3 regions of the Mesorhizobium sp. LEGMi-168a genome follow, and region 1 is predicted to be linked to each of the others. Evidence: riboswitches for the same ligand, from Rfam matches in the RefSeq annotation. Region 1 holds a riboswitch; each other region holds the start of a gene.
What was found. A riboswitch is a leader RNA that binds a small molecule or an ion and turns the genes downstream of it on or off. The one in region 1 is predicted to bind cobalamin.

Region 1 (10,595 bases):
GCCTCGCGCATAGAATTCCTAACAGTCCCGCGTGACCTTGCAGAGGCCAAGGTCGACCTCGCCGCATGGCTATCCAAATGGGCGTCCCCACTATCCCCGGCTGATCGCCTGGGTCGAGGGGAACACCGAGCTGACGCTCACCTCCTTCCGGCTGTCGCGCCAACACCACAGCCACCTCAAGAGCACCAACATGCTGGAGCGTCTCAACGGGGAGATCAGGCCCCGCACCTATGTCGTGCGATAACCCCGAGAGCTGCCTGCGTCTCGTCAGGGCTTTGGCCGTCGAAACCCACGAGAACTGGATGGAGGCAAATCGCTACATCAACATGGATGATTTGCGCGAACACAGGAAGCTCGCACCACGCCAAGCCGCATGACCAGCCATCATGGCCGCCCCGTTTTTGCAGATCTTGACGCACACAACCTCACAGACAGCATCATTGCGGGGTCAAGCCATGGGGAGGGCAAACGCGGGTCTCGGGCTGCGCAAAGAACAGCTAGCTGTCTCAACATGGCTGAACAGACATCTTGTCGGCGACGAGGAGCGTCGAGTTCCCAGAGGCACAGCCAGTAGACTGTTGGCGGGCAAAGTGATTCTATCAACATTCCAGAAGGTAGTCACCGTGATCCGAGGCGCATCTGGCCATCCCATTTCAAACGTTGGTCGGATTGCATTGACCAAGTACACTTTCTTGGTCCGGGCAAGCGAGCGACCGCTCCTGAACAACGGCTTCCTTAAGTGTCGTCTGTGAAGGAACGACCATAAAAAGGTCGCACAAGGCGCCACTTCAGTTGAGATCAGCTATCACCAAGCCGCCTTCGCTTTTCATGATTAGAAGTGGTAGGTGACACCTGCGCCTATCAACCACGGATCGAGAGCAGCTTTTCCTGCTAGTTTCGCGCCGTCCACCGTGACGTCGAAATCTGGCTTGAGGAAAAGCTTCTTCATGTCGAAGTTGACGCCCCAATGTTGGTTCATCATGTAGTCAAATCCTAACTGCAGCGCGACGCCGAACGTGTTCTTAATATCGAGAGCATCGGCACTGCCGACATCCTGGTTATAGAAGATCGTGTAGTTCACGCCGGCACCGACATAAGGCATGAATGCGCCGAAATTGGTAAAGTGATACTGCAATGTGAGCGTGGGCGGTAGCAGCCAAACCTTGCCGATGTTGCCCAGCCCGCCGATCTCTCCCTGGCCGTTGACGTTTGCGTAGGTGGTGCCAAGGATAAGCTCGGTGGCGATGTTGTCCGTGAAAAAATAGGAGATATCGAGTTCCGGCGTCACGGTGTCCAAATAGGAAAGATCGGAGCCGGGCACCCCATTAACGTGGCCCGAATCCTCGGTGATGACCCCCAGCGCGCGCAGTCGGATCTGCCAAGGGCTTGGCCATTCCGCGACCGGGACTCCCGCCTGCGGGACGTTCGCGGCTTGCGCAAGCTCGGCCGCGACGGCCTGCTGTCCCATCACCATCAGGACAAGGCCCGTTGCTACTCCCCGGGCCACGCCCATTCCCTTTCTCTGCATGATATTCTCTTCTCCTTGTGATCAGGGGAATCTTGTCGGGACGGTCGAAAATCGTCGTCAGAGCGTCGCGATCGCGATCGAACTGCTTTCCACCGAAGTGCTCCAGGGTCCCTGGCCGACTGGCTGGCGGTCCATGGATGTGCCCGTTCTCCTTCTACATCTTAAGCCAAAGATAGTGATCGTCGTCGGGAGAACTCAGCGTTGGGTGGAAATCGAATGCGGTCATGCCCGGACAACGTGAAAAATGATGTCGACTGGAAAACAAGCGCGAGGTTCTCCTCCGGCTCGGGAAAGCTTAGTTTTCGCGGCGGCGATCGCATGTTTACTGGGCGTGATCATGATGAGTTCTCCCAGTCCGCGCCGCGGCAACGCATTTGCGCATACGACTGCAAGTGTCGTGCCAACTAGGAAAATGATTGCAGAACAACGCGATCACTTTACAGCGCCGTGTCTCATGTCGGACATCGTCAAAGATCCGACAACAAGTGCAACCAGCATCGCCATGGTCCTGATGAGTGTGACGGGTTGCTGGAGGCGGGTACCGGTGACAGGGAGCGAATGATCACAACCTTCAATCGCACTTCACAGAGAACACATGCGAGAGAGGCGTAATGGCGGTAATCAACCTAAGACCGATCAAAGGCAATTGGTCAGACCGATTTGAACTCGGCGCTCACACGACGGGAGGTGTCTATCTCGGTGTGAACACGGACATGTCTATGACACCACGCGTTCTGACGTTGGCGAGTTGCTCTACCGCTTACCGTGTACTACCACGTCATTGACATGGAAGCTCGACGAGTAATGCGTCACGCAACGAAGGGCGTCTAGTGAGCGATATGCAGTGCTGGATCGCCGTCAGCACGCCCTACGAGCCTCGGCAGCTAAAACCTTCCATGACCGACCTCCAAGGAGCAGCTATAAACGCGACATTGGAGGATTGGGTACTCTGGAGGCCATGCTGAAGTGGCAGCACAAGACACAGCTGCCACTGCCTGATCATTTCCAGTGCCGGAATTTCGTTTTTGCCGCGCCGAAGTCTCGGCTACGAGATCGAACAGGACCGCTAAACTAGCAAATCCTCCGCTGGCAGCCTCAGCAAAGCTGGCTGAAGTTTTTTTCCTTCGTCCTGGCAAGAGTGGGCGCGGTGCGCCCGGAGGTAGCCACGGCTGATCGATAAGAGCGAGAAAGAACTTGGCTCAACTGTAAGGTCGAGCACCAGTTGCTGTAAGGCGTCGCGAATTGCTTGTGAAGGAAGGCTGTTACGAAAAGGAAGGCGGGTTTGACCCCGCCTTCAGACTGCTGACAAAACCCCTGGCGTTAGCCGGGGGTTTTTGATTCACTGGGTCATGTTGAAGCGACCCGCCCCCGAACAGACCGCGCTTGAGATGGTAACGTTGGACCAACTGGTTCCGGCGGATCATCTGCTTCGCAAGATCGATCGAGCGATCGACTTCTCCTTCATCCACGATCTGACGGCGCCGCTGTATTGCGCGGACAACGGCCGGCCGCCGCTGGATCCGACCTTGATGTTCAAGGCCTTGTTCATCGGCTACCTGTTCGGAGTTCGCTCGGAACGTCAGTTGGTGCGCGAGATCGAGGTCAACGTCGCCTATCGCTGGTTCCTGCGGCTGAAGCTGACGGACAAGGTGTTCGACGCCTCGACACTGTCGCAGAACCGTCGGCGGCGCTACCAGGACGAGAGCATCGCGCAAGCGATCTTCGACCGCATCGTCGAGCAGGCGATCCGGGTGGGTCTGGTCGACGGCACGGTGCTCTATACCGACAGCACGCATCTGAAGGCCAACGCCAACAAGGGCAAATACGACCTTGCCATGGTCGCCAAGTCGCGTGCCGACTACTGGGCCGATCTCGACCGCGCGATCGAGGCCGAGCGGGCGCTGCATGGCCAGAAGCCGCTGAAGGACAAGCAGCGCAAGCCGCCTGAGAAGCAGACCAAGGTCTCGCGCGCCGATCCGGAGGCCGGCTACATGGTGCGCGAGGGCAAGCCGAAGGGCTTCTTCTACCTCGATCACCGCACGGTGGATGGGCGCTGCGGCATCATCACCGACACATACACCACGCCGGCCAACGTGCACGACTCGATCGTCTATCTTGGCCGGCTCGACCGCCAGGTGGAGCGCTTCGGCTTCACGGTGGCGGCGGCGGGGCTGGATGCCGGCTATGCCACGCCGGGCATCGCCAAGGGACTGGAAGACAGGAACGTCCGGGGCGTCATCGGCTATCGCAACCCGAGCCCGCCAAAGCCCGGCAAGATGCGGAAGAGCGACTTCGTCCATGAAGCGGAGCTGGACGGCTATCGTTGCCCGCAGGGTCAGTTGCTCACTTACGCCACAACCGATCGCGCCGGCTACCGCCAATATAGGAGCGACCCAGCCATCTGCCGCGACTGTCCGCTGCTGGCCTCCTGCACATCAAACGCCAAGGCCGAGCGCACCATCACACGTCATGTCTGGCAGGACGCCCGCGAGCGCGTCGACGCCAACCGGCTCACGGCATGGGGCAAGGCCATCTATCGCCGCCGCAAGGAGACCGTCGAGCGATCCTTCGCCGATGCCAAGCAGCTCTTCGGCCATCGCTACGCCCACTTCCGAGGGCGAACACGCGTCGCCTGCCAGTGCCTGATCGCAGCCGCCGCCCAGAACATGAAAAAGATCGCAATCAGCCTCTGGCCAAAGCCTAAACCGAGCCTCGCATGAGGCCCAACCTGCGTCGCCAGCCTCCTGACATTGCCTCCCGACATCAATTTGCCAAGTGCAATCAACCCACAAAACAAAACCCCGCCGAAAATCGACGGGTTTGTCAGCGGTCTGGAGGCGGGTTTGATCCCGCCTTTTTTATATTCCATGCGGGTTAAGCCCAGGCTGCGCCGCTCCCGAACGACTCTCGATTGCCGAAATCAAGCTGCGACCTTCTTGCGCGTCCGCTTCGCAGGCTCGGGCATCTCCGGCTCTTTCGGTTTGCGGCCGAGCCCCATTGTCTTGGCCAGGGCCGAGCGCGCCGCGGCGTAATTCGGCGCTACCATAGGATAATCGGCAGGCAAGCCCCATCTGGCACGATATTCATCCGGCGTGAGCCCATAATGGGTCGACAGATGGCGCTTGAGCGATTTGAATTTCTTCCCGTCCTCAAGGGAAATGATGTAGTCCGGTGTCACCGACTTCCTGATCGGTACCGCAGGCTTGAGAGCCTCTGGCTGTTCCGCGGAAAGGCCTGCGGCCGCGCCTTTGAGCGCAGCATGCACTTGACCGATTAAACCGGGTAGATCTCCCACCGGAACCGGATTGTTGGAGACATAGGCAGACACGACATCGGCGGTGAGCTCGATGAGGGCGTCGATGATCTTTTCGGCTTCTTCCGTCATTAAACGCTCCAGGCGGCGAGTGAAATACAGTCGGCGAAGCGTCGCTTCATAGTACCGGTTGTCGCTGAAAGCAACAACTGTCTCGAAGAGCAATTATTGCCAACGCTCGTCCAGAAGCGACGTCTATAGCGCCATATTCGCCTTCATGACCATTGATCCGTCCGTTGTTGGCGACCGTACCGAGGTGCTTCGCGCATTTCAGGCGCGTCCTGGCCGTAAGCTTTGCACCGAATTTCCAGTGATATCGAGAGCAGTCGCGTAAGCTGGAGCTCAATATCCAAGCCCATAGCTCGTAAGCAAATGTTGTGCGCGCTATGGCGAAGGCACACCGGGAGGCAGAATACGAACTGCTGGGAGACCGGCCAGAACTGAAATCTGACGAGGTGCCGACCCCGGTTTCTTCATTCATAGTAGAAGGAGCAGAGAGAATCGAAACGCGCTCCGGCACCAGCGCTTGGGGCCTGACGATCAGCACGCCCTTCCGTCGCTCAGAATCCAAACGAGAAGAGCGTTCACTTCCCGGCCGTTTCGCCTCTACCGCGAAAAAACAGGTGTCGCCGCTGATCTAGCGCAAGGCGTTGACGGAGCGCATATCGTAAAGTGGTTGCGTGCACCACGCAACGAGATCATTTATGAAGATCCTATTCACTGCGGTGGCTGTCGCCTTGCCAGCAGAGGCCGCTTTTGCTGCGCAAGCAATCCCCCTCAGACCTCAGAGCAACGGCTCTGGCCACTTTCAAGGCTTTGCCATCCACCACGCCGGCAGTAGCCAACAACCCTATCACCCCGGAGAAGATCGCGCTCGGCAAGCCAATGTTCTTTGATCCTCGCGTCTGGGTGTCAGGCGTCTTCTCGTGCAACTCCTGCCACAACTTGGCAACCGGCGGCGACGACAATCGTGAGACCTGGATCGGCCATGGCTGGCAGAAGGGACCGCGCAACGCGCCGACCGTACTGAACGCTGTCTTCAACATCGCCCAGTTTTGGGACGGTCGCGCCGAAGACCCGAAGGCTCAGGCGAAGGGACCGTTCCAAGCCAGCGTTGAAATGGCCAATACACCGGGTCAAGTCATCGCCACCCTCAAGTCGATGCCGCAATATGTCGAGTCGTTCAATACAGCTTTCCCGGGTGAAGATGATCGCGTAACATTCGAAAACTTCGCCAAGGCAATCGAAGCCTTCGAAGCGACACTGGTCACGCCGGCCCCCTTCGATAATTTCCTCAAAGGTGATGATGCCGCCATGACTTCCGAACAGAAACAGGGCCTGACACTTTTCATGGACAAGGGCTGCTCTTCCTGCCATGACGGGGTCAATGTTGGTGGGGACGGCTATTACCCATTCGGCCTCGTTGAAAAGCCCAGCCCCGACGTCCTGCCGGAAAATGACAAGGGCCGATTTGCGGTCACCAATACAGCCGACGGTTCATATGTTTTCCGCGTGCGCCGCTGCGCAACGTAGCACTCACCGCGCCATACTTTCATTCGGGCAAGGTCTGGGATCTGAAACAGGCCGTCGCCATCATGGGGACCACCCAGCTTGGCGAAAAACTGGCAGACGAAGATCGCGCATCTTAGGAAAATAAACGGCCAACTGGCTACGGAAAGTCGCAATGAACAATGATTGCGACTTTCACTGGACAATCACGACCTCAATGAGAACGCAAATACTTGGCCCGATCCAAATGTGTTACGATGGGATAACGTTAGGCATCTAGGCTGGCGTGAGACTGGTCAAAAAAATGTGTAGGCAGCTTATCCTATAAGGCGTTTTTGTCCCAGTTGGTATTCCTTCCAAATCACGTGTCGAAGGAAAACTGCAGATCCGCAGATACCGCAGATTTTCGCTGGAGTAACTTATTTCCAAAGATGCGGTTTACACATTCACGGCCTTCACGCGGTGGTTGATGATTCACACATGGTGAGAGATCAAAGACTTCCGGCCTGCACTTTCTCCCGGAGCGAGCGCGCTGCAGCGACCATATTCATGAGGGCAGGGCGGACCTCCTCCCATTTGCGCGTTTTGAGGCCACAGTCGGGGTTTACCCACAATTGGCCGTCGGACAGTCGCTCGCGGGCAAGCATGAGGAGGGCCGAAATCTCGCCGACTTCCGGGACACGTGGTGAGTGAATGTCATAAACTCCGGGACCGATTTCATTCGGATATTTGGAGCTCGTGAAGGCGTCCAGCAGTTCCATTTTCGAGCGTGACGTCTCAATCGAAATTACATCCGCATCCATTTCAGCGATCGCGTCGATGATCTCGTTGAACTCGGAATAACACATGTGAGTATGGATCTGAGTCGCGTCCTTCACACCCGTTGAAGCGATCCGGAAGCATTCGACAGCCCAGTCGAGATAGACCGTCCAATCACACTTGCGCAGCGGCAAGCCTTCGCGAAATGCCGCCTCGTCAATCTGGATCATCCTTGCGCCAGATCTTTCGAGATCCGTCACTTCATCGCGAATGGCGAGCGCAATCTGGCGGCAGACCTCGGCGCGGGATAGGTCGTCGCGAACAAAAGACCAGTTGAGAATGGTCACTGGGCCTGTCAGCATTCCCTTCACCGGCTTTTCCGTAAGCGACTGAGCGAATTCCCACCAGCGCATCGTCATCGGATTCGGGCGCGACACGTCGCCGAAGATGATAGGGGGACGCACGTAGCGGGAGCCATAGCTTTGCACCCACGCCTGCTGTGTGAAGGCGAAGCCGGACAGATGCTCGCCGAAATGCTGTACCATGTCGTTTCGTTCGAACTCACCGTGCACCAGCACGTCCAGCCCGATCTCCTCCTGCCAGCGAATAGCAGCCTCGGTCTCCTTCTTCAGAAAGGTTTCGTAATCGACATAGCTGAGCTGGCCCTTCGCATGAGCGGAACGCGCCTTGCGCACCTGAGGCGTCTGCGGGAAGGATCCAATCGTCGTCGTCGGGAACGGCGGCAGGCCGAGCGTGCGGGCCTGGACCCTGGAACGCTCGGCAAATGCGCTCTTTCGTTGCTTCATAGCGCCGTTGATGTCGGCGATCCGCCCTTCAACGAGCGGGTCGTGGACCTTCGTGGATGTTGCGCGAGTCGCGGCAGCTTCGGCAGAAGCTTTCAACTCGCCAGCCACCGCATCCCTACCTTGGGACAAGGCCCGGGCCAGGATGACCAGCTCGCCGGTCTTCTGGGCCGCGAAGGCGAGCCACGACCTGATGTTAGCATCCAGTGCCGTCTCCATACGCAAGTCGATCGGCACATGCAGCATCGAGCACGAAGGCGCGATCTCGACTCGGTCCAAGGGCCAGCCCGCGACGATCGGCTTGATGCGGTCGAGAATGGCAGTGAGGTTCGCACGCCAGACGTTGCGGCCATTGATCAAGCCAAGCGAGAGCACCAGATCCTTAGGCGCGAGCCGACCAATCGTTTCCAACTGCTCCGGAGCGCGCACGAGATCGACATGCAGCCCGGCTACCGGCAGAGAAATCGTCATCTCGAGATTGTCCCCCAGCGGCCCGAAATAGGTAGCCAGCATGATCTTCAGCTCGGGCGCGGCCTTTGACAGCTGCCCATAGGCAAATTCAAATGCAGCTCGTTCGTTCGGGTTTAGATCGAGCACAAGCGCTGGCTCGTCGATCTGCACCCAATCGGCTCCCGAGAGTTTCAACCTCCGCAGGAGTTGCTCGTAGACGGGCAAAAGCCGTGGAAGTAGCGCGATGGGACTGAACCCTTCAGCAGGTGACTTCGCCAGCTTGAGAAAAGTGACCGGCCCCAGCATGACCGGGCGTGTGTGAATGCCCAGGGCCTTTGCCTCGAGGAAGTAATCAACCGGTTTCGTCGACGAGAGCGTGAACGCCTGATCGTCGTCAAGTTCCGGCACGATGTAGTGATAGTTGGTGTCGAACCATTTGGTCATTTCCATCGCGTTCAGGCTAGATCCATGAGCCGCGTGCTGGCGGCCTGCCTGCCTACAATCCTCCCTCTGACCTTGGTTGCCGCGGGCCATGGCGAAATAGATGTCGAGTGGGACCTCGCCGCCATTCCATGCGTAGCGGGGCGGCACGGCGCCGACCATGGCTGCGGAGTCGAGTACATGGTCGTAGAGCGAAAAGTCATTCGACGGGATTTTCGACACGCCGCGATCGCGCTGCTCCTCCCAAATGGCGGCACGGAGCGCCTTCGCCGTCGCGAGAAGGTCGGCAGCACAAGATTTTCCGGACCAATAGCTTTCAAGCGCGAATTTCAGTTCTCGCCGACGACCGATACGCGGCACGCCGAGCGTTGCTACAGGAATTTGCTGAGAGACAGTCATGCCATACCCCGATGGTTGGGGCGCGGGACAAAGAAGGCGCTAATAGTCCGGCACGAACGCCGGGCTGCCGCGCCCGCCAAGACACCCCGCCCGTGGACGTAGTTCGCCGTGGCAGGTCTCCTGGCTCGCGGGGATCATAGCCTCTGCCCGTCTTCCCAAGGCTGTTCGCCTCAGTGACATGAGTGGGGTCGGCTCGCCGCTAACAGTTGCGGGGGCAGCGCCGGCATCGCACCGGCTTCCCTCTTAGCTCCGATGCGGCAGCGCCGCACGGAGAACCACGACACGGAGACAATCATAGCCGTCCACTCTTTTGTCAATACCGTATAAAGAAATGTTTATGTCATTATGCGAATGCGCGTTGCGCTGTCGGCGTGTTCTCCAAATCGCGTGGAAGGCGACTAGGGGCCTCGCCTACAGGAATAGGTGACCGGGCCAAATCAACAAATGAGCGCTGTGCAGAGCTGTGGCGCGCGCGCCTGCCAGACGGCCTGGCTCGGCTGCGCAAAGATTGCGAGCCGGGGCCTTTGGTCGGATCGATTGGGGCGTGACGGTAGGGTGGCGCCAGCAGAATTGCGAGGCTAGTCGCATGCTGCAGTAGCACGTCGAATGATATCAAGATCGCCTGAAACTGCCACCGGTAAGTGGCGCCAATTAGTTTCAGAGTTTCGATAAGATCGTGCCCACTGACGTGGTGTAGGTGACGGCATTGGTCGCCGTGCTCTCCGGCATGGGCCGGATTGATCAGCGTGCCACTGCCGGCAGGCTGACGAGCGGATCATCACTCATCTGGCTGATGGTCTCAAGAGACATGTAGCGGGCACGCTGGACGGCCCATTCATCATTCTGCTCCAGCAGCAATGCTCCGACGAGGCGGACAATGGCGTCGTCGTTGGGAAAGATGCCGAAGACCTCTGTGCGCCGCTTGATCTCACCGTTGAGCCGCTCGATCGGGTTTATGCTGTGCAGCTTGACACGATGCTCCTTGGGGAAGCTCATGTAGGCAAGCACATCATGCTCGGCCTCATCCATGATGGCGGCGAGTTTCGGCACCTTCGGCCGGATCTGGTCGGCGACGGCGCGCCATTGCAGGCTGGCGGCTTCCGCCGTCTCCTGGGCGAAGGCGGTGGCGATGAAGGCCGAGACGACGCGGCGGCCGCTCTTGCCGGCATGGGCCAGAACATTGCGGGCGAAATGAACCCGGCAGCGTTGCCAGGTGGCGCACAGCACCTTGGAGACTGCTGCCTTGATGCCTTCGTGAGCATCGGAGACAACCAGCTTGACACCTCTGAGGCCGCGCCGGGTCAACTTGCGCAGGAACTCTGTCCAGATCGGTTCGGCTTCCGAGGTGCCGATCTCCATGCCCAGCACCTCGCGCCGGCCGTCGCTGTTCACG
Region 2 (10,595 bases), on a different contig from region 1:
CGCGCCCCTTTTCGGCGACCATTCTAAGCGCAGCCACAGTAATGTCGCGCGCGGTATCGGCGTCGACCGTTGCGAGCGACTTTGCACTCCGCGCGTCGCCGGCAACCGAAACGTTCCACTGTATGCCTGCCGTGGCCCACACCGCACTCAGCCTTACATCCGCCGTCACCGCGTCCATCGTCAACTGCCCGCCACCGTCGACAACCACCGACACTTTCGGCCCCAGCCTTGCCGTCAGCCCGGCCTCTTCAATCGCGGCCCTGATCCGCTCGGCCAGCGGTCGCGGGTCGGCGATCTCCTGCGGATCGATGCCCGCCAGTGGCCCAATCTCCACCGGCACGCCGCTCCGCACCGCGATGCCCAGCGCATCGACCTCAGCCGCCAACAGCCGAGCGCTGTCCACCGTCAGGCCGCGGATCTGCAGGCTGCCGCGCGCGGTCACTTCCATGATGCCGTTGCCGTGGCGCAAGGCGGATTCGCAGAGTCCGATCAGCGACTTCGGCGAAAGCCCTCCAGCGACCGGGTTGAGCCGCACCAGCAGGCCGTCGCCGGTCTGCATCGGGGCGCTCAGAGCCGGGCAGGCGCCGCGGCGCGAGAAGGCGTTCATGCCGCCACCCCGCCTGCCTGTGCCTCGGCGATCAAGGCCGCGAGATCGTCGTCGATGGAATTCCTGAGCGGATGCCACAGGCCACGCCGCCGCGCCGACAGGAACCGCTCGGCAATGACCTTCGCTGCCGCCGGGCTCTCGCGCAGGAGAAAGGCGCGCACATCCGCGTCGCCGAGATAGGCGTCGTGCACCGCCTCGATCAGCGCGCCGGATATGGCGTGCGTGGTCTCGGCGAAGCCGACGAGGCGGTCGACCGTTTCGGCCAATTCCGAGGCGCCGCGAGGCCCATGGCGCATCTGGCCGGCGATGAAGCGCGGATTGACGGCGCGGGCCCGCACCACGCGAGCGACGGCTTCGCCGACCGAGCGCGGTTTCGGCTTCTTGGGATTTGTGGTGTCGAGCACGATAACGTCGGCATTTCTGCCGAGCGCGGCGAGGGCCGCCGAAAACCCGCCGATGAAGGCGACGTCCGCGGAGCCTTCCAGAATGTCGCGGCCCGGATCATCGCCGGTGTGGACGAGAAGATCGGCTTCGGCGATGCGACCCTCGAAGGCGCCGGGTGCGGAAATCGCTTCGCCGTCGGCGCCGCCATAGGCGTGCGAGGTGGCCTCGAGATAGGCGCGGCCGATCTCCTCGCGCGCGCCCCATTCGCCGCGCGACATCAGATCCTCGACGCCGGCACCGTAGGTGCCAGGCGAGGTGCCGAAGATGCGGGGCCCGACCTTGCCAGCGGCGCGAGTCGCGGCTGCGAGGGGGTTTTCCGAATCGTCCTCGTCGCGGCTGGCGACGGCGTTGGCGGCAGCGTCGATCAGCGCGATCTGGGTCGGGAACATGTCGCGGAACAGGCCGGAGATGCGCCAGGTGACGTCGACGCGTGGACGGCCGAGTGCTGCCGGCGGCAGCACTTCGATGCCGGTGACGCGGCCGGTCGCGGCATCCCATTGCGGCCGGCAGCCCATCAGCGCGAGGCCTTGCGCAATCTCCTCGCCGCCGGTGCGCAGCGATGCCGAGCCCCAGAGATCGATGACCAGGGAGCGCGGCCAGTCGCCATGGCCCTGCATATAGCTGCGCACCACTTCTTCCGCCGCCGCCTGGCCAAGGTCATAGGCGGTCGGCGTCGGCATGGTGCGCGGATCGGCGGTGAAGAGGTTGCGCCCCGTGGGCAGCACGTCGGAGCGGCCACGCGCCGGCGCTCCGGCGGGACCTGCCTTGATGTGGCGGCCGTCGAGCGCGGCCAGCAGGGCCACCTTTTCGGCTTCGGCGCTTTGCCGGCGCAGCGGATCGGCGTCATCTTGGGGCGCGCGGCCGTAGACGTGCAGCCCGTCCTTGACGGCGAAATCCTTGAGATCGCAGAGCCAGGCGTCGATGCGGCGCAACGCCTCGTCGGGAGCGTCGGTGCCGGCAACGCCCGCCTCAGCGGCAAGACCGGACTTCTGCGCGGTCTCCACGATGAGTCTCGCCAGCCGGTCGCGGCGGCGGCGGTCGAGCCCGTCGGCCTGGGCATATTCGTCGACCAAGCGCTCCAGCCGCTGCTGAGCTTCATCGAGGCCGGCGCCGGTCAGCGGCGGCGGCAGATGGCCGAGCGTGACGGCCGAGATACGGCGCTTGGCCTGTGCGGCCTCGCCGGGGTTGGAGACGATGAAGGGATAGAAGACCGGCAGCGAGCCGGTGACGATCTCGGGAAAGCAGGTGTCGGAAAGCGCGACCGTCTTGCCCGGCAGCCATTCCAGCGTGCCATGGGCGCCGACATGGACGATGGCGTGCACGCCGAGCGCTTTCTGCAGCCAGAGCCCGAAGGCGATGAGCGCGTGGCGAGGGGGCAAGGAGGGGTCGTGGTAGTCGGCGCGGCGATCGGCGGAGCGGCCGCGGTCGGGGGCGAGAGCGACGGTGATGTTGCCGAAAGTGGCGGCGCGGAAGGGGAAGCGATTTTCGAGGCTCGCCTGCGAAGGTCGGCGTTCTGTCGCGCCCCCCTCTGTCCTGCCGGACATCTCCCCCACAAGGGGGGAGATTGAGCTGTCATCGGCCCTTTCGCCAATCTCCGACGTCGAAAGAGGAAAGCCGGCGGAGGAACTGCCAATCTCCCCCCAAGTGGGGGAGATGTCCGGCAGGACAGAGGGGGGCGCATTGACGTGAGTTTCGTGATTGGCGTTGCCCCACGCTTCCTCCATCGCACCGCGCGCGGCCTGTGGCAGCCCGGCCGAAAAAGCGACGTAGTCCTGCAAGGCAAGCCCTTGCCTGCTCACCTCCAGCGCATCCAGCAACTCGCGCGGCGATTGCGGAATCCCTTCAATCGCATAGCCCTGTTCCTTCAGGTCATGCAGCATGGCGAGCACGCTCGACGGCACGTCGAGGCCGACGGCGTAGCCGGTACGGCCGGGCGCGCTCGGATAGTCGGGGATCAGGATCGCCAGCTTGCGTCCAGCCCGCTCCGTCCGCTGCAGGCGAACGAAGGCGGCAATGCGCTTGGCTACCTGCGCGACGCGGTCGGCTTCCGGCCGGTTGGCAAAGGCGCGGAAGGCCAGTGCCGGATCGGTCTCGACCTCGCCCTTGAAGGAGATCGCGCCGGCGAGGATACGGCCGTCGAGCTCGGGCAGCACGACGTACATGGCGAGATCGGCCGGCGCCAGGCCGCGCTGGTTCTTCTCCCAGACCTTGCGCAGGGTGGTGGCGACGATGACCTGGAACACCGGCACGCCGGCGCGGTCGAATAGGGTTTCGGCACCGGGCTCGGCGCCGGAGGCGAAGGCAGTGGCGGTGATGATGGCGGACGGGTGCAGTGAGGCGATGGCGTTTTCGACAAAGGTCAGAGACACCGGATCCTTGAGGCTGGAGACGAAGATCGGCACCGGCGCCAAGCCCTGCTGCCGCAACGCTTCCGCGAGAGCGTCGATTGGGGCAACGTCGGCCGCCAGCAGCATCGATCGGTAGAACAGGATCGGGATGACGGCCGCGGCGTTTCCCTCCCCCTTGAGGGGAGGGTGGCCCGCAGGGCCGGGTGGGGTCGGGACGACTGGGCTCAACGCCTCTTTCCGGGGGCGTCCTTCAGGGCGTCGGCGCGCGTCACGGAGGACCCCACCCCCGGCCTGCAGCCGGACCCTCCCCTCAAGGGGGAGGGGGACCACGCCGCAGCCGGGTTCGTAGTAGCCGGCTTTCGGCACGCTGATCGGTTCGGCAACCATCAATTCCGATCCGGCCAATGTCGCCAATCGGTGCACGAGTGCGGCCATGTTTTGAGGACCGCCTTCGCGGAAATAGCCGAGCAAGGCGTCGAGTTCGGCGCGTGGCAGGGTCGAGCCTTCGATCAGGCGCTGGTCCTCGTCATGGCTTTCGCCCGGCAGCAGCGCCAGCTTGATGCCGCGCTCGCGGGCGATCGCCGCAAGCTGGTCGCAGCCATAGCGCCACCAGTCGTAGCCGCCGAGGATGCGGACCAGGATGACCTTGGCGTGGCGCGCCACGCTGTCGATCCAGAGATCGACGGACATCGGATGGCGAAGATCGCGCAGTGCTGCCAGCCGCATCGACGGCAGCCGCTCCGCGTCCGCCTTCCAGGCAGCCGCCAGTCCGGCGAGGTCGCTGTCGGTGAAGGACAGGGCCACGACATCCGCAGGCGTCTGCCTGAGGTCGATCGGCTCGGCTAGATCGTCGAGCGAAGCGGACGTCGTGGTGAGAATATGCATCGCGGTTCGTGCTTTGCCTCAGCCGGCGAGAATACGCTCGATCGCCGGGCGGTTCAGTCCCTTGAGGCCGATGACGACGAGCCGCGAACGGCGCTCATCCTCCGCCGTCCAGGCGCGGTCGTAATAGTGGTTGACGCGCGGGCCGACGGCCTGGAGCAGCAGCCGCATCGGCTTGCCGCCGACCTCGACAAAACCTTTGACGCGCAGCACGTTTTCCTGCTCGGCGGCGATGGCGACGCGTCTCGCCAGCTCATCGGGATTGGCGATCGACGGGATATCGATGACGAAGGAGTCAAAATCGTCGTGCTCGTGGTCGAGCTCGTCGTCGTGGTGGGTCTTGCGGTTCTCGATGTCGTTCTCGACGGCAAGGCCGAGGCCAAGCAGCACCGACGGATCGACCTTGCCGTGCGCGGTCGGCACGACCTTCACGGCGCGCGCCACGTGCTCGCCGATGACGGCGTTGGCGCGCTTCGAGCCCGCCGCATCCATCAGGTCGCTCTTCGACAGGATGATCAGGTCGGCGCAGGCGATCTGGTCCTCGAACACCTCTTCGACCGGATCGTCATGGTCAAGGGAATCGTCGGCGGCGCGCTGCGCCTGCAGGGCATCCATGTCGGAAGCGACGCGGCCATCGGCCAGTGCGGGGCCGTCGACCACGGCAATAACGCCGTCGACCGTCACACGGCTCTTCACCGTCGGCCACTGGAAGGCCTGGACGAGCGGCTTCGGCAGAGCGAGGCCGGAGGTCTCGATCAGGATGTGATCGACCTTCGGCGTACGCGACAGGATCTGGTCGAGCGCCGGCACGAAATCGTCGGCAACGGTGCAGCAGATGCAGCCATTGGCGAGCTCGACGATGTTTTCCTCAGGGCAAGTCTCGATGCCGCAGCCTTTCAGGATTTCGCCGTCGATGCCGACATCGCCGAACTCGTTGACGATGATCGCCAGCCGCTTGCCCTTGGCGTTTTCGAGCAGGTTGCGGATCAGCGTCGTCTTGCCGGCGCCGAGGAACCCGGTGACGACGGTGCAGGGCACGCGGGAAACGGAAGCGTTCATGGTCAGTCCTTCAGCATGTCGAGGGGAGGGATACGGGCAACAAGGCCGCGCTTGAGGGAATCGGGCCGGCCACGCCAAGGGATGAGGCCATCGGTCGAGGTCGCGAAGAGCTTTGCGCCGGCGACGAGGTCGGTGCCACTGGTCGTATCCAGATCGCCGAAGACGTAGCTCCAGCAGCCGTCGCGCAGCAGCGCAGCGCTCAAACGGCGTTTGCAATTGCCGAGGCATTCGACGGTGCGGATGCGGATGTTTTCGCCCGACGCGGCGTGGCGCGTGTCTTCGGCCAGCAGCGCGCCGGCGCGCGGATGGGCATCCGAACCGGTCTCGTCACGGCAGGAGGAACAGACAATGACGGTCACGCCGGCCAGCGCGTCGTCGGGTTCGGGCGAAAGATCAGCTGTTTTAGCCGGAAAACTGCCGTTGCGATCCAAAACCAGGCTCCTTGCCCGGAAAACCCGCCGAGCGATCGGATACTTAAAGTCTCAGACGGCAGGTCTCCTGGCTCGCGCTTCATCGCCTTGGCGCCGCCTTCCCGGGAACTTCCCAGTGGTTTTCGGCTGAGGCTCGTCGCTTACAGTTGCGGGGACAGCCGCGGATTTGGAATTTTTCAACTCCGCACCGCATTCCCTCTTGGCTCCTCCCTTTGCCGGGAGAAGACCGTCTGGCTCGGATTTAGGCTTACGGCTATGCGCCTGTCAACGCGCGGCTACGACACCGCCAAGTCAGCCAGCGCCGGCCCGAGGTCGCCGGCCGGCGTCACTTCGATCGCCTCCAGGCCGAGCCATGCCTGCATCTGTTTCAGCTCGTCGAAGAGCTGAGCAGCCGTTTCCGGCGGCGCGCCGGCCTCGGCATAGGCGGCATGGACGCGCAGCACGCTCGCCGGGCGATCGGCCCTTAAGTCGACGCGGGCGACAATCCGGTCGCCGAGCAGGAACGGCAGCACGTAATAGCCATACTGGCGCTTTTCGGCCGGCGTGTAGATTTCGATGCGGTAGCGGAAGCCGAACAGCTTTTCGGTGCGCGTTCGCTCGAAGACGACTGGATCGAATGGCGCGAGCAGGGCGCGGGCCTCGATCCGGCGCGGCATGCGGGCGTCCTTGTGCAGATAGGCGGTCTTGTCCCAGCCTTCGACTTTCACCGGCAGCAACTCGCCCGTTTCGACCAGTTCCTCGATGCGGTCTTTGGTGTCGCCCGGCGCCAGGCGGAAATAGTCGCGCAGGTCGCCATAGGTGGCGATGCCATGGGCGCGGGCGGAAATGCGCAGCAATTCGCGGTGTGCGTCCTCCACCGACGGGACAGGCAGATCGAGAATGGCTTGCGGCAGAACACGTTCCGGCAGGTCATAGTAGCGCTCGAAGCCGCGCCGGTAGGCGGTGGTGATGCGTCCGGCCCAGAACAGCCATTCGAAGGCGTGCTTGGCCTCGCTCCAGCCCCACCAGCCGCCATTGCCCTTGTGGCCTTCGATGTCGGAGGCGGCGATCGGCCCGCGTTCGGCGACTTGCCCGTAGATCTCCTCGATCATCTCCTTGCGCTCGCGGCCCCATTTGGCGAGGCCGAGATACATTTCCTCGCCCTGCTCGGCGCGCCGCATGCGCCAGCGCATCAGCGGCCAGGTCTCAACCGGAAGGAAGGACGCCTCATGCGCCCAATATTCAAACACCGCGCGCTTGCGGGTGACCGCGGCATTGTCGAGCAGCGCAAGCGGGTAGGGGCCGAGGCGCGAATAAAGCGGCATGTAGTGGGCGCGAACCACCGCGCTGACGGAATCGATCTGCAGCAGCCCGGTTCGGGAGAGCACGCGGGAGAGGTGCCGACGGTTGGGCTCGCCGCTGGGGCGAGGGTCAGTAAAGCCCTGCGCGCCGAGCGCGATGCGCCTGGCAGTGCGAAGCGAGATTTTTTCCTTCATCAAGCTACTCTTGCCCTGTTCCTTTGCCGGGATTTCCAGCTCGCGATTCCGGCCATGCTAGCAGGCAAATGGCGGGAGATATGTCAGGAGAGAAAAGTGGAGTAAAAAGTGAAGGAAATCAAACAGGAGCGGATCGGACCAGTTTCTTTCGATATGGCGTCCAGGCCCGGATTTTGAACAAGGTTTGACTTGCGTCGCTGGAACCGCTGCGCTAACCCTCGCCGCGTCGCAGCATAGGGCCCTTAAAACGGTTCAGCGGGTTAAACTGTCACGCTTCCGCATTAGAGTCCCTTGCTGTAATCAAAGTGAACTGGCCCGCCAAAGGAAAGTCGCCGCATGAGCGCACTCCTGACTTCGTACCTGCCCATCGTCCTCTTCATCGCGGTGGCGATGGTCGTCGGTCTCGCGCTTATCGTCGCGCCGTTCCTGGTGGCCTACCGCAATCCCGACCCGGAAAAGCTTTCCGCCTATGAATGCGGGTTCAACTCGTTCGACGACGCCCGCATGAAGTTCGATATCCGTTTCTACCTGGTGTCGATCCTGTTCATCATCTTCGATCTCGAAGTCGCCTTCCTGTTCCCGTGGGCGGTGTCCTTCTCGAAGGTCGGCATGCTCGGCTTCTGGTCGATGATGGTGTTTTTGGCGGTGCTGACCATCGGCTTTGCCTATGAATGGAAAAAAGGAGCGCTGGAATGGGATTGAACGACAGTTCAGGCACCCTCGTCGCGCCGAAGCCCAAGGGCATCATCGACCCCAACACCGGCAGGCCGGTGGGGGAGGACGATCCCTTCTTCCTCGAAATCAACAATGAGCTGGCCGACAAGGGTTTCCTTGTCACTTCGACCGAGGCGCTGATCACCTGGGCGCGCAGCGGCTCGCTGATGTTCATGACCTTCGGCCTCGCCTGCTGCGCGGTCGAGATGATCCACACCTCGATGCCGCGCTACGACAGCGAGCGTTTCGGCGTCGCGCCGCGCGCGTCTCCGCGCCAGTCCGACATCATGATCGTCGCCGGCACGCTGACCAACAAGATGGCGCCGGCGCTGCGCAAGGTCTACGACCAGATGCCGGAGCCGCGCTACGTCATCTCGATGGGTTCTTGCGCCAATGGCGGCGGCTACTACCACTATTCCTATTCGGTGGTTCGCGGCTGCGACCGCATCGTGCCGGTCGACATCTATGTGCCCGGCTGTCCGCCAAGCGCGGAAGCGCTGCTCTACGGCATTCTTCTGTTGCAGAAGAAGATCCGCCGCACCGGCACGATCGAACGGTGAGCCAATGACCCTGGCGTTGAACGAACTCTCCACCTATCTCGGCGAGAAGCTCTCCGGCCGCATCGGCGAGGCCGTGCTTGCCTATGGCGAGCTGACGGTTTCCGTCGAGCCGGGCAATTTGATCGAGGTGGCGACCTTCCTGCGCGACGACGCGCGCTGCCAGTTCATCTCGATCATCGACGTCTGTGGCGCGGACTATCCGTCGCGCGCCAGGCGCTTCGACGTCGTCTACCACCTGTTGTCGCCGAAGCAGAATGTCCGCATCCGCCTCAAGGTCCAGGCCGACGAGGAAACGCTGGTGCCGTCGCTGACCGCTGTCTATCCCGGCGCCGACTGGTACGAGCGCGAGACCTACGATCTCTATGGCGTGCTGTTCTCCGACCATCCGGATCTGCGGCGCATCCTCACCGACTACGGCTTTGATGGGCATCCGCTGCGCAAGGATTTCCCGCTGACCGGTTTTGTCGAGGTGCGCTACGACGACGAAGCCAAGCGCGTGATCTACGAGCCGGTGGAATTGAAGCAGGAATTCAGAAACTTCGACTTTTTGAGCCCGTGGGAGGGAACGGATTACGTCCTGCCGGGCGACGAGAAGGCGAAGGCAAATTGAGGCGCCACAATGGCTGAAACCTCCGTCCGCAACTTCAACATCAACTTCGGTCCGCAGCATCCTGCGGCGCATGGCGTTTTGCGCCTTGTGCTTGAGCTCGACGGCGAGGTGGTCGACCGCGTCGATCCGCATATCGGGCTGCTCCATCGCGGCACGGAAAAACTGATCGAGGCCAAGACCTACCTGCAGGCCGTGCCTTATCTCGACCGGCTCGACTATTGCGCGCCGATGAACCAGGAGCATGCCTTCGCGCTTGCAGCCGAGCGGTTGCTCGGCATCGAGGTGCCGAAGCGCGGCCAGCTGATCCGCGTGCTCTATTCTGAAATGGGCCGCATCATGTCGCACATCCTCAATGTGACGACGCAGGCGATGGACGTCGGCGCGCTGACCCCGCCGCTGTGGGGCTTCGTCGAGCGCGAAAAGCTGATGGTGTTTTATGAGCGCGCCTCCGGATCGCGCATGCACGCGGCCTATTTCCGGCCGGGCGGCGTCCACCAGGACCTGCCGCAGAAGCTGATCGAGGATATCGGCAAGTGGATCGATCCGTTCCTGAGGTCGATCGACGACCTCGACGCGCTGCTCACGCCCAATCGCATCTTCAAGCAGCGCAATGTCGATATCGGCACGGTTTCGCTTGCCGACGCCTGGGCTTGGGGTTTCTCGGGCGTCATGGTGCGCGGCTCGGGCGCTGCCTGGGACCTGCGCAAGGCGCAGCCTTATGAATGCTACTCCGAGATGGATTTCGACATCCCGGTCGGCAAGAACGGCGACTGCTTCGACCGTTACCTCGTGCGCATGGAAGAGATGCGCCAGTCGGCGAAGATCATGCGCCAGTGCGTCGATCTGCTGCTCGGCAAGGAAAGCGCCGGGCCGGTGTCGAACCTCGACGGCAAGGTGGTGCCGCCGAAGCGCGCGGCGATGAAGCGCTCGATGGAAGCGCTCATCCACCACTTCAAGCTCTACACCGAGGGCTATCGCGTGCCGGCCGGCGAGGTCTATGCGGCGGTCGAGGCGCCCAAGGGCGAGTTCGGCGTCTATCTCGTCTCCGACGGCACCAACAAGCCCTATCGCTGCAAGCTGCGCGCGCCGGGCTTCGCGCATCTGCAGGCCATGGATTTCCTGTGTCGCGGCCACATGCTGGCCGACGTCACGGCCGTGCTTGGCTCCCTCGACATCGTGTTTGGTGAGGTCGATCGCTAAAATGTCAGTCCGCCGTCTCGCAGATGCCAGCGTCCAGCCAGCCTCCTTCGCCTTCAACAAGGCGAACACGGCGGCGGCCAAGCAGTGGATCGCCAAATATCCGAAGGGACGTGAGCAGTCGGCCATCATCCCCTTGCTGATGCTGGCGCAGGAACAGGAAGGCTGGGTCACCAAGGCGGCGATCGAGACGATCTCCGACATGCTCGGCATGCCGCGCATCCGTGGCCTCGAGGTCGCGACCTTCTACACGCAATACCAGCTCAAT
Region 3 (10,595 bases), on a different contig from region 1:
GATCGTCGCTTCGCTGGGCGGCAACGCCGGGACGCAGACGATGACCGTGACCGTGCGTGCGCTCGCCACACGCGACCTCGACATCTACAATGCGGGCCGCGTCATTCGCCGCGAGGTGATGGTCGGCCTGCTCAATGGCGCGGTCATTGCGGCGATCCTTGGGCTGGTCGCCGGCTTCTGGTTCCACAATCCCGATCTCGGTTTCGTCATCGCCGCGGCGATGATCCTCAACATGCTCGCCGCGGCGCTTGGCGGCATCCTCATTCCGCTGTTCCTTGACAAGCTCGGGGCCGATCCGGCGATTTCATCATCGATCTTCACGACGATGATTACCGACGTTATCGGGTTCCTCGCCTTCCTCAGCCTCGCTACATGGTGGTTGCACCTGGGTGCCGGAGCCTGACAAGACGTTAATTGACTTTTACGTAAATGCCGTGCGACGTTGATTTGGGGTCATATGCCGATTCCGGCATATGACGGGGTTTGATCGGAGGGAAGGGCGACGCTCCTGCGTGGCGATGCCTGGACGTTTTTGGGCGTGGGAGCGAGAATGCGGGAATATTATACGATCACCGAGCTGACGCGCGAGTTCGACGTATCGACGCGGACGTTGCGGTTCTATGAGGACGAAGGGCTGGTGCAGCCGGTAAGGCGCGGCCGCACACGGCTGTTTCGCCCGTCCGACCGGCATCTCATCCGTCAGATCATGCGCGGAAAGCGCCTTGGCTTCTCGATCGCCGAGATCCGCGAAATCATCCAGATGTACAAGGAGCCGCCCGGCGAGGTGGGCCAGCTCAAGCTGATGATCAAGCGTATCGAGGAAAAGCGCGAGGATCTGCGCCAGAAGCGGCGCGACCTCGAGGAGACGCTTGCCGAGCTCGATCAGGCCGAGGAGTCCTGCGTGGAGCGGTTGGCGGAGTTGGGCGTGAATACGTAGCGGTCCGCTGGCAGCCAAAGAATTCAGCTAGGCTAACTGTCGCAAACGTTCGAGATTGGCCGGAGCTTTCGAACTTCGTCATCCCAGGGCGGAGCAGCCGTGAAGCGGCGTCGCGGAGACCCTGGGATCCATGCCGTTACCTTGATCGTAGAGTGCAGCGGAGCAGAATTCTGAATCATTGCAACGCCTTAGCGTCACGGCATGGATCCTAGGGTCTGCGCGCGTCGCTTCGCTCCTTGCTTCGCCCTAGGATGACGACGTCGCGGACGCTTCTGCTAATCGCCGAGGTGTGCGGCCTGTCGTCAAGGACCTAGGCAACGCAGCCTCAAATCCAGCGCCGAACCCGCTTGGCGTAGTCGCGATATTTCTTGCCGAACTTCGCCGCCAGCATCTTTTCCTCCTTCTCGATCGCCAGCTTCTGCGTCGCGAAGGCAGCGAGGAAGGCGAAGAGCAGGAACCAGGCGATGCCGGTGATGAAGGACACGCCGATCAAGAGCAGCGTGTTGGCGAGATACATCGGATTGCGGGTGATGCCGAAGGGCCCGGACGTCACCAGATGGTCGGGCTCGGCGTTGGGATTGAGCGTCGTCCTGGCGCGCACCATGGTGCGGATCGCCGTGACCCAGAGTGCGGCGACGCCAAACAGCGCCACCCAGCCGGCGCCGACCAGGATGTCGCCGAAGATGTCGCCGATCCAGGGCAGCGGGTAGAGCATGCCGAGCACGACGCTGAGCGCGATCGCCACGACATAGATCACGGGCGGCCAGGGGATGATCCCATGCTTCGGCTGGGTGCCGGTCATTGTTGTCCTCCCTCCATCTTGCTTTCCGTCGCCGCAGTGCAGGTGCTCGCAAGATCGGCAAGATGCGATTTCCAGATCTCGGTCTGGTCGTTGCTGTAGAGCTTGTCGAGAGACCCTTCGCCCTTCAGCGTGTCCAGCATGCAGCCACAATAGCTGGAACAGAACGTCGTGTCCCGCTGCTGTTCACACTGCGCCTGGCAAGCCGGCAGGAAGCCGGCTTCCTTGTCCTGCGGTGGTGCCGGCATGACCTGCGAAAGCAGCCAGACCGAGCCGAAAAGCACCGGCTGGTGGATGAGGTAGAAGGCGAGGCTGTGCCGGCCGATGAAGACAAGCGGATCGGACCAGCGGCCGGGCATCCAGGTCCCCAGCCGAGCGAGAAGGCCGGAGGCGGAAGCGAGCTTGACCACCGCGATGCCGGCAAGCACCGCGCCGAACCATGGAAACAGCGGCACATAGTCGTTCGAGCGCGGGTTGGTCGCCGACAGCCCGACCCACCATAGCGCTGGATGGTCGAAGAATTCAGAGCGGAGATAGTAGGGTGCAGCAACTACGGCTGCCGCGATAATTGCCGTCAGCAGCGCCGGCAGCCTGAGAAAAGCGAGGCCGAGCAGGCTGGCCAGCGCGATCTCATGCAGGATGCCGAAGAAGATGAAACCGTCCGGCGTCGCGATATAGGTGACGGCCGAGATGGCGATCGCCGCCACGGCGACCATGGCAAAACGCTTCCAGAAGCTCGACCAGCGGATCTGGCGGCCGTGGGCCAGGAACAGGCTGACGCCGACCAGGAACAGGAAGGTCGAGGCGATGCAGCGCGCATAAAACTTCCACCAGCCGTAGGCGGTGAGGCCCGGCGCGGTATAGCCGAAATTTTCGAGATCCCAGGTGAAGTGGTAGCTCGCCATGGCGATCAGCGCGATGCCGCGCAGGATATCGATGGCGACGATGCGACTGTGCTTCGGCGCGTCCTGAACGGCTTCGCTCGTCGTCTGAAGGCTCATGATCTCGCAATCCGATTCAGTCGTGCCAAACGACTATCACGGTTCGGGCGAACAACAGAGGGTGGATCGGCAGCAGCCGCTCCGGGCGGCATGGCAAGCCGCTTTAGGCCAGTGGCGGAAAGCCTTTGGCCGGCTTCGCTTTTCGGCTTCTCGGAGTCGGTTTCCTGCTACCCGTCGTCCGGTGGTCCGGCCAGATTTGGCGAGCGATTCACTTTCGGAGGGCCGATGTCCACCCATGTGCGCCATCCGATCTGGCTTCCGGCCCTCAGACCGGCAGACGCGCGCACCTTCGCTTCGCTCTACGCGGTCGAATCCTTTGCGCGGGCCACGATCTCCAGCGTCATCCCGATCCAGGCCTACGAGATCCTGCACAATGAGCAGATCGTCTCGATCCTCTACACCATAGTGTCGCTGCTCGGGCTGTCGGTGACGCTGTTCATGCCGATGCTGATCCGCCGCTTCGCGCGGCGCTGGGTCTACACGGCCGGCTGCCTGATGCTGGCGATCGGCTCGGTTTTCTTCGTCACCCACACGCTGCCCGGTCAACTCGCCGGCATGCTTTGCCGCGTCATGGGAGCGAGTGCGCTGTCGATCACGCTCAACCTCTACATCATGGACCACATCCGCAAGACCGACTTCATGCAGGCGGAATCGCTGCGCATGGCGTGGTCGATGTTTGCCTGGACCGGCGGGCCGACGCTCGGCATTTTCCTCTACACCCGTTTCGGCATCTATGCCGCGCATGGCGCGGTCGTGGCCTTCGCGCTTGCGTTGCTGGCGCTGTTCTGGACCTACCGGCTGGGCGACAATCCATCGATCCGCCCCGGCAGGAGCCGGCCGGCCAATCCGCTCGCCAATATCGGCCGCTTCATCGCGCAGCCGCGCCTGCGTCTCGCCTGGCTGATCGCCTTTGGCCGCTCCTGCTTCTGGACGACCTTCTTCGTCTACGGCCCACTGTTCATGGTGATCACCGGCCAGGGCAAGCTTGCCGGCGGGCTGCTGGTCTCGGCGGGCAACGCGCTGTTGTTCATGGCGATCTTCTGGGGCAGGGCGGGAAAGCGCTTCGGCGGCCGCCGGACCATGACCTTCGCCTATTTCGCGATGTCGGCCATGCTGCTTGCCGCGGGCGGGGTCGGCGCAGCCGCGCCGCTACTCACCGCCGCCTTCCTGCTTTGCGGCGCGCTCTTCACCATCGCACTCGACGCGCTGGGTTCCACTGCCTTCATGCGTTCGGTGCGTTCTTACGAAAAGGCGCAGATGGCTGCGGTCTACCGCACCTATCTCGATTTTTCCGAGCTGACGCCGCCGCTGGTCTATTCGGTGGTGCTGACCTTCTTCGGCCTCGGCTCGGTGTTCGTCACGCTCGGCATACTGGCCGCCTTTTGCGGCTTCTTCACCTGGCGCTATCTGCCGAAATCTTTTTGACTAGCGACCGGCTGGAAAGCCGCGTGGCGCCCGCGCACCCATTGGTGGAAGCGGCGCAAGTCGTATTCCTCGGGCATCAGAACGCCCGCCTCGTGGCGGATCGAGCACAGGCCCTTCTGGTTGATCTCGCAGATCGCGGCGTCCTCTTCGAGCACCTGGGTGCCGAAGGCGACGATGTTGTCGATATCGGTCTGCGCAAGCGCATCGGGCGCGAACAGCCATTCGGCGGTGAGCTCGGTCTGCTCGGGGCCGAGCGGGCTCAGCCGCACCGTGCGGACATAGTCGACATGGCCGACGACGAACATAGAGGGCAGCGAGGTGGCATAGGTCTGGCCGGCGGCGCGCTCGGCCGGCGTCAGGCCGGCAAAGACCGGTCCATGGACGCGCCCGTCGCGCGACCATGTCTCGGCGCCGGCGCGCAGGCCGCCGGAAAACTCCGGCGCGTCATTGTCGGCGTGGCGCGCCCATTCCGGATCGTCATGCCTCGACATCAGGCCGCGGCCGTAGATCGGCACCAGCCGTGACAGGTCCTTGTGCACGCCGGGACAGTGCAGGCACTCGTTGAAGTTCTCCCAGAAAATCTTCCAGTTGCAGTTCATCACCTTGCTGAGCCGGTGCCCGGTGACGAGCGTCTCCAGCGGCCAGTTGGAAAGGTTTCCGGAGGCGGGATCGAAGGAGGTTTCCGCCGAGCCGCCGGCATCGTCGGCAAGGTTGATGAAAACGAAGCCGCGCCACACCGAGAGCGCCACGCGGTAGAGCGGATAATCGGCCTTGTCGAAGCCTTCGGGCAGCGATTTGGACGGCACACGCGCGAGGTCGCCGCGCAGCGAATAGGACCAGGCGTGATAAGGGCAAGTAAGCAGCCTTGCTTTCAGCCGCCCCACGCTCTCCTGGCAAAGCTGCGAGCCGCGATGCCGGCAGGTGTTGTGGAAGGCGCGTAAGCTCCCGGTCTCGTCGCGCAGCACCACGACCTCCTGCGAGCCGATGCGCACGGTTCGAAAGGCAAGCGGTTCCGCGAGATCGGCTTCGCGACAGACCATCAGCCAACTCCGGTACCAGATGGCGTCGAGATCATGTTGGAAGGCCTCAGCATCCCGATAGGCCGCCGCAGGCAATGTCGGCTCGAGGCTGGTCAGACCGTTGTAGAGATCGCGTTCGCTCGGATTCGGCTGCATCGGCTTCTCCCTGGCTGCCGACAGCCGACACCCCGCCAAGGCCGTTGTCAATTGCGTGGCCATTGTGGTGTCCCTGCACCGCCCTTAAGGTCGCTTTGCCGACGCCGGCGCTTGCCGGGCTAATCAGGGTCGCAAGGCATGCCTGCAAGAACGATGTCACTCACAGAGGAATTGGTCGCCCGCTGTTTTCGTGCGGTCGAGGACTCCGGACCCGATCCCGACGCGCAGCATCTCTCCGACAACGATTACGAGGCGATGCTCGATACGTTCGAGGCTGAGCTTCCCGCGACCGAACCGCTGTGGCTGTTCGGCTATGGTTCGCTGATCTGGAAGCCTGAAATCGAGCATGTCGAGGAGCGGATCGCTATGGCGCGCGGCTGGCATCGCTCCTTCTGTATGAACATGACGCGCTGGCGCGGCACCAAGCAGAGTCCGGGCCTGATGATGGCGCTGGATCGCGGCGGGCAATGCGAGGGCGTTGCCTTCCGGCTGAACGGTGGTGAGCGCCGGCAGGCGCTGGACAGGCTTTTCCGGCGCGAGATGACGCTGAAGCCGACCAGCTACCATCCCCGCCTGCTGCAGCTTGCAACCGACAAAGGGCCGTTGCGGGCGCTCGCCTTCGTCATTAACCGCAAAGGCACGACCTATGCCGGCCCGCTCGGCGAAGAGGAGGTGGTCGAAAGGCTGGCGACGTCCTGTGGCCATTGGGGTTCAGGCGCCGACTATCTCTACAACACCGTCAAGAATCTCGAAGCGCGCGGCATCCACGACGCCCATTTGTGGCGATTGCAGCAGCTTGTCGCCAAACGAATCGCCGTCTCCTAGCACGCGAAACCATGCCGCAATCGCGCTTCGGCGTGACGGAATTTGGTTTGCCGGGCGCGACGATTCTGCCTATAGTCGATCGCGTCGTCGGTTCCGTTTTTGGAGCCAAGAGGGAATGCGGTGAGGGCGGACTTCCTGCCCAAAGCCGTGGCTGCCCCCGCAACTGTGTGCGGTAGTCCTCTCCATAGACCACTGAGGATTTTTCCTCGGGAAGGTGGGGAAGGGCGCGGATCCGCGAGCCAGGAGACCTGCCGGCGACGGGAAAGTTTGACTTCGATGCCCTCGGGTGGAGGGCGAAAGGACAAGACATGAATACCGCTTCCGTCTCCCTCGGCGCCTCCGTCTCCTCGCAGTCGCGCATCATGCAGCTGGCAATGGCCGCGCTGCTCGGCATTTTCGTCGTCGGCTTTGTCGGCTTCTCGCATATCGATGCGGTCCACAACGCCGCCCACGACTATCGCCACTCGATGGCGTTTCCCTGCCATTAAGCCAGGTCCGACATCATGAATCTGTTTCGCAACGTCGTGTTCATCGCGGCGATCGCGGGGCTTGTGGCGGGCATAGCGCTCGCCTGCATGCAGGCCTATGCGACCGTGCCGCTGATCCTCAAGGCGGAAGTCTATGAAAAGGCGGGTGGCGGTCATCACCATGATCATGCCGCGACCACAGACAACAATGCGATGAGCTCGGCCGCTCCGGCCGACAACGCGATGAGCAGCGCGGCTCCGGCGCCGACGGAAGCGGCCGCTCCGGCCGAGGACGAAGGCTGGGCGCCGGCCGATGGCTTCGAGCGCTTCGCCTTCAACGTGGTCGCCAATATCGTCACCGGCATCGGCTTTGCGCTGATCTTGGTCGCGGTCTCCGAATTCGCCGGCGGCATCGGCAACTGGCGCCAGGGCGTGTTCTGGGGCCTCGCCGGCTTTGCCGTGTTCACGCTGGCGCCTGGCCTCGGCCTGCCGCCCGAACTGCCGGCAATGCCGGCGGCAGAGCTTCTGCCGCGACAGATCTGGTGGATTTCGACAGTGGCGGCGACCGCTGTCGGCCTCGGCTTGATCGCCTTCCGCAAGTCGCTGCTGCTGGCTATCCTGGCCGTCGTGCTGATCGTTGCGCCGCACGTCGTCGGCGCGCCGCAGCCCGACAGTTTCGAGACGGCGATTCCCGAAGGACTGCATCACCAGTTCGTGGTGGCGGTGACGCTTACCGACCTGGTGTTCTGGCTGGTGCTGGGCGCTGTCGTCGGTGTGGTGCGCGGCCGCTTCACCGGCACGGCGACCAGCCTGCGCGACAGCTTTGCCTGATCGCTCCCAGGGTCATCTGACCTTCATCATCGGCGGTGCGCGCTCCGGCAAGAGCGCGCATGCCGAGACCTTGGCGACGGCGAACCCGTCGCCCTGGACCTACATCGCCACAGCGCAAGCCTATGACGACGAGATGCACGAGCGCATCGCGCTGCATCGCTCTCGGCGTGGCGAAGGCTGGGTGACCGTCGATGCGCCGCTGGATCTCACCGGCGCGATCGAGGCCTTGCCCGACCACCAGACGGTGCTGATCGATTGCCTGACATTGTGGCTCACCAATCATATGCTGGCGGAGCACGATATCGAGGCCGAATGCCGGCGGCTCTCTGACGTGCTGTCGCGTCCGCGCGGGCCCTGGTTCGTGGTGTCGAACGAAGTCGGGCTCGGCATCGTGCCGGACAATGCGCTGGCGCGCCGGTTCCGCGACGCCGCCGGGCGGCTCAACCAGCAGGTCGCGGCCGTCGCCGACAGCGTGCTGATGATGGTGGCGGGGCTGCCGCTCAAGGTGAAATGACATGGCGGACGACAAGACCATCGACGACAAGGATGCCGAACGCCATCGCGCCAAGATGGCCAAGCGCAAGGCGGTGCAGGATGCCGAGGTGGCGGGCAAGACGATCGAGAAGGGACTGCTGATCGTCAACACCGGACCGGGCAAGGGCAAGACCACCGCGGCCTTCGGGCTTGCGCTGAGGATGCTCGGCTACGGCAAGCGCATTGGCGTCGTCCAGTTCATCAAGGGCAAATGGCACACGGGCGAAAAGGACGCATTCGCCGCTTTCGGCGACCGCGTCGTCTGGCATGCGATGGGCGAGGGCTTCACCTGGGAAACGCAGGACCTCAAGCGCGACATTGCCGCCGCCGAAGCCGCCTGGGCGAAGGCGCTCGACCTGATGGCCGACCCGTCGATCAGCCTCGTGGTGCTCGACGAGCTCAACATCGCGCTGCGCTACGACTATCTCGACCTTGAAAAGGTGGTTGCGGCGCTGAAAGCGCGCCGCGAGGACCTGCATGTCGTCGTCACCGGCCGCAACGCCAAGCCACTATTGATCGACGCGGCCGACCTCGTCACCGAGATGGGGCTGACCAAGCATCATTTCTCCGCCGGCGTTAAGGCCCAGCAGGGAATTGAGTTTTAGCCGCCGATCAAAATGGTCAGGTAGATCACGATTGCCGACAGGACCGCGAACAGACCGATCAGCAGCCAGTCGGCGACCCGGTAGAGTTTCAGCGCTTGCCTTATGTCCGTGCTCTCCGCTTCGCGCCGGCCACCTTCGCCCATGAAGGCATCCTCGACGATCTCGCCGCCATAGCTGCGCGGCCCGGCCAAGGACAGTCCTAGCGCGCCGGCCATGGCGGCTTCCGGCCAGCCGGCATTGGGCGAACGGTGCTTCTTCGCGTCGCGGCGCATCACCTGCCAGGCATTGCGAGGATCGGCGCCCTTGACCAGGAAGGCTGCCAGCACGATCAGCAGGCCGGTAAGGCGCGATGCCGGCAGGTTGATCCTGTCATCGAATAGGGCCGCGGCGCGGCCGAAGGCCTCGTGTTTCGGCGTGCGGTGGCCGATCATCGAATCGGCGGTGTTGGCGGCTTTGTAGGCGGCACCTCCCGCCAGCCCGCCGACGCCGGTCCAGAAGGCTGGCGCGACGATGCCGTCGGAGAAATTCTCGGCCAGGCTTTCGATCGCGGCGCGGGCGACGCCCGCCTTGTCGAGCTTTTCCGGATCGCGGCCGACGATGCGCGAGACGGCGATGCGGCCGAGCGTCAGCCCGCCGGTCTCCAGCGCATCGGCGACGTCCTCGACATGCTCGGCAAGGCTCTTCTGCGACAGCAGTGAGGAGCCGAGGATAGCGGCAATGACGAGGCCGGACGGGAAGATCAGCCAGAGCAGGACATGCAGCGTCAGGCCGATGGCGGCCGGCACGAGCACGATGATCAACAAAGCCTGGACGCCGCGGCGGCGACGCAATTCGTCGGAATCGGTCGCGCGGTTGAGCCTGCGATCGAGAAAGGATATCAGCCTGCCGATCCAGGTGACGGGATGGCCGATGGCGTTGAACAGCCAGTCCGGATAGCCAAGGGTACGTTCAACGGCAAGTGACAGGAAAGCGATCAGGATCGACATGAAGCTTCTTGATGGAGCGATTGCTGCGGTGGATCACGGCGGATCCCTTGGCCGGGCGAGCGCGCTCTTCCCCCACGCGCCACGGCCTTTCGTCGATCTTTCGACAGGTATCAATCCGCACTCCTACCCGCTTTTCGAATTGCCCGCCACCGCCCTGTCGCGATTGCCGGAAACGGAACGACAGCGCGAATTGGCCGAAATTGCGGCCGGGACCTATAGCGCGCCGTCGGCGGCGCACGTCGCGGCCGCGCCCGGCACGCAGATCCTCCTGCCGCGCGTCGCTTCGCTGGTGAGGCCCGGCAAGGCGCTGGTGCTCGGCCCGACCTATGCCGAGCACGCCAGAGCCGCCGCAATCGCGGGCCATGCGGTGGCGGAGGTGGACAATTTCGATGCCCTGGCGGATGCGGACCTTGCGGTGCTGGTCAACCCCAACAATCCGGACGGGCGAGTGATCGAGAGAGATCGGCTGCTTGACCTTGCCGCGCGGCTTCGCGGGAAGGGCGGCCTGCTGGTCGTCGACGAAGCCTTCATGGATGTCGGCCCGATTGAGCACAGCCTGGCCGGCGATGTCGGCGAGGGCGGCATCGGGGTGCTGCGCTCGTTCGGCAAGTTCTTCGGCCTCGCCGGTGTCAGGCTCGGCTTCGCGCTCGCCGACCCACTGACGGTCGAGCGGCTGGACGCCCAACTCGGGCCTTGGGCTGTCGCCGGACCGGCGCTCGAATATGGCATTCGCGGGCTCTCCGACACAGAATGGCAAGCCGCCATGCGCAGGCGTCTCGCAGAAGAGGCCGGGCGGCTCGACGCGCTGCTCGGCAAGTTCGGCGTGCCGCTCGCCGGCGGCACGACCCTGTTCCGCTATCTGTCTTTCACGGATGCTCCAGCCCTGTTTTCGGCGCTTGGCGAGCGCGGCATCCTGCTGCGCCATTTTGCCGGCCGGCCACAGGCCTTGCGGGCGGGCCTGCCGGGCAGCGAGGCGGAATGGCAGCGCCTCGAAAGCGCACTTGCGGCCT

Region 2: linked by a shared signal. The riboswitch ahead of AC4FWB_RS31325 (DUF1636 family protein) and the one ahead of metE (5-methyltetrahydropteroyltriglutamate--homocysteine S-methyltransferase) in region 1 are both predicted to bind cobalamin.
Region 3: linked by a shared signal. The riboswitch ahead of AC4FWB_RS32710 (CbtB domain-containing protein) and the one ahead of metE (5-methyltetrahydropteroyltriglutamate--homocysteine S-methyltransferase) in region 1 are both predicted to bind cobalamin.

Annotation. Positions count from the first base shown of each region.
Region 1 is NZ_JBZEGV010000035.1:327-10,921, reverse strand. It holds partial or broken gene AC4FWB_RS29680 (transposase) at 31-377, shown strand; gene AC4FWB_RS29675 (OmpW/AlkL family protein) at 833-1,528, opposite strand; gene AC4FWB_RS29670 (IS1182 family transposase) at 2,878-4,248, shown strand; gene AC4FWB_RS29665 (Ros/MucR family transcriptional regulator) at 4,449-4,913, opposite strand; gene AC4FWB_RS29660 (hypothetical protein) at 5,228-5,482, shown strand; partial or broken gene AC4FWB_RS29655 (cytochrome-c peroxidase) at 5,546-6,478, shown strand; gene metE (5-methyltetrahydropteroyltriglutamate--homocysteine S-methyltransferase) at 6,842-9,202, opposite strand; cobalamin riboswitch at 9,296-9,497, opposite strand; partial or broken gene AC4FWB_RS29645 (IS256 family transposase) at 9,944-10,595, opposite strand, start outside.
Region 2 is NZ_JBZEGV010000041.1:10,228-20,822, forward strand. It holds gene cobG (precorrin-3B synthase) at 1-607, opposite strand, end outside; gene AC4FWB_RS31315 (cobaltochelatase subunit CobN) at 604-4,284, opposite strand; gene cobW (cobalamin biosynthesis protein CobW) at 4,303-5,340, opposite strand; gene AC4FWB_RS31325 (DUF1636 family protein) at 5,343-5,771, opposite strand; cobalamin riboswitch at 5,812-6,017, opposite strand; gene AC4FWB_RS31330 (winged helix-turn-helix domain-containing protein) at 6,047-7,246, opposite strand; gene AC4FWB_RS31335 (NADH-quinone oxidoreductase subunit A) at 7,583-7,948, shown strand; gene AC4FWB_RS31340 (NuoB/complex I 20 kDa subunit family protein) at 7,939-8,520, shown strand; gene AC4FWB_RS31345 (NADH-quinone oxidoreductase subunit C) at 8,525-9,130, shown strand; gene AC4FWB_RS31350 (NADH-quinone oxidoreductase subunit D) at 9,140-10,330, shown strand; gene AC4FWB_RS31355 (NADH-quinone oxidoreductase subunit E) at 10,332-10,595, shown strand, end outside.
Region 3 is NZ_JBZEGV010000049.1:9,571-20,165, reverse strand. It holds gene mgtE (magnesium transporter) at 1-403, shown strand, start outside; gene AC4FWB_RS32740 (MerR family transcriptional regulator) at 551-937, shown strand; gene AC4FWB_RS32735 (methyltransferase family protein) at 1,263-1,739, opposite strand; gene AC4FWB_RS32730 (acetyltransferase domain-containing protein) at 1,736-2,737, opposite strand; gene AC4FWB_RS32725 (MFS transporter) at 2,963-4,162, shown strand; gene AC4FWB_RS32720 (aromatic ring-hydroxylating oxygenase subunit alpha) at 4,141-5,337, opposite strand; gene AC4FWB_RS32715 (gamma-glutamylcyclotransferase) at 5,491-6,162, shown strand; cobalamin riboswitch at 6,234-6,432, shown strand; gene AC4FWB_RS32710 (CbtB domain-containing protein) at 6,471-6,650, shown strand; gene AC4FWB_RS32705 (CbtA family protein) at 6,666-7,460, shown strand; gene cobU (bifunctional adenosylcobinamide kinase/adenosylcobinamide-phosphate guanylyltransferase) at 7,453-7,974, shown strand; gene cobO (cob(I)yrinic acid a,c-diamide adenosyltransferase) at 7,976-8,599, shown strand; gene cbiB (adenosylcobinamide-phosphate synthase CbiB) at 8,596-9,585, opposite strand; gene cobD (threonine-phosphate decarboxylase CobD) at 9,584-10,595, shown strand, end outside.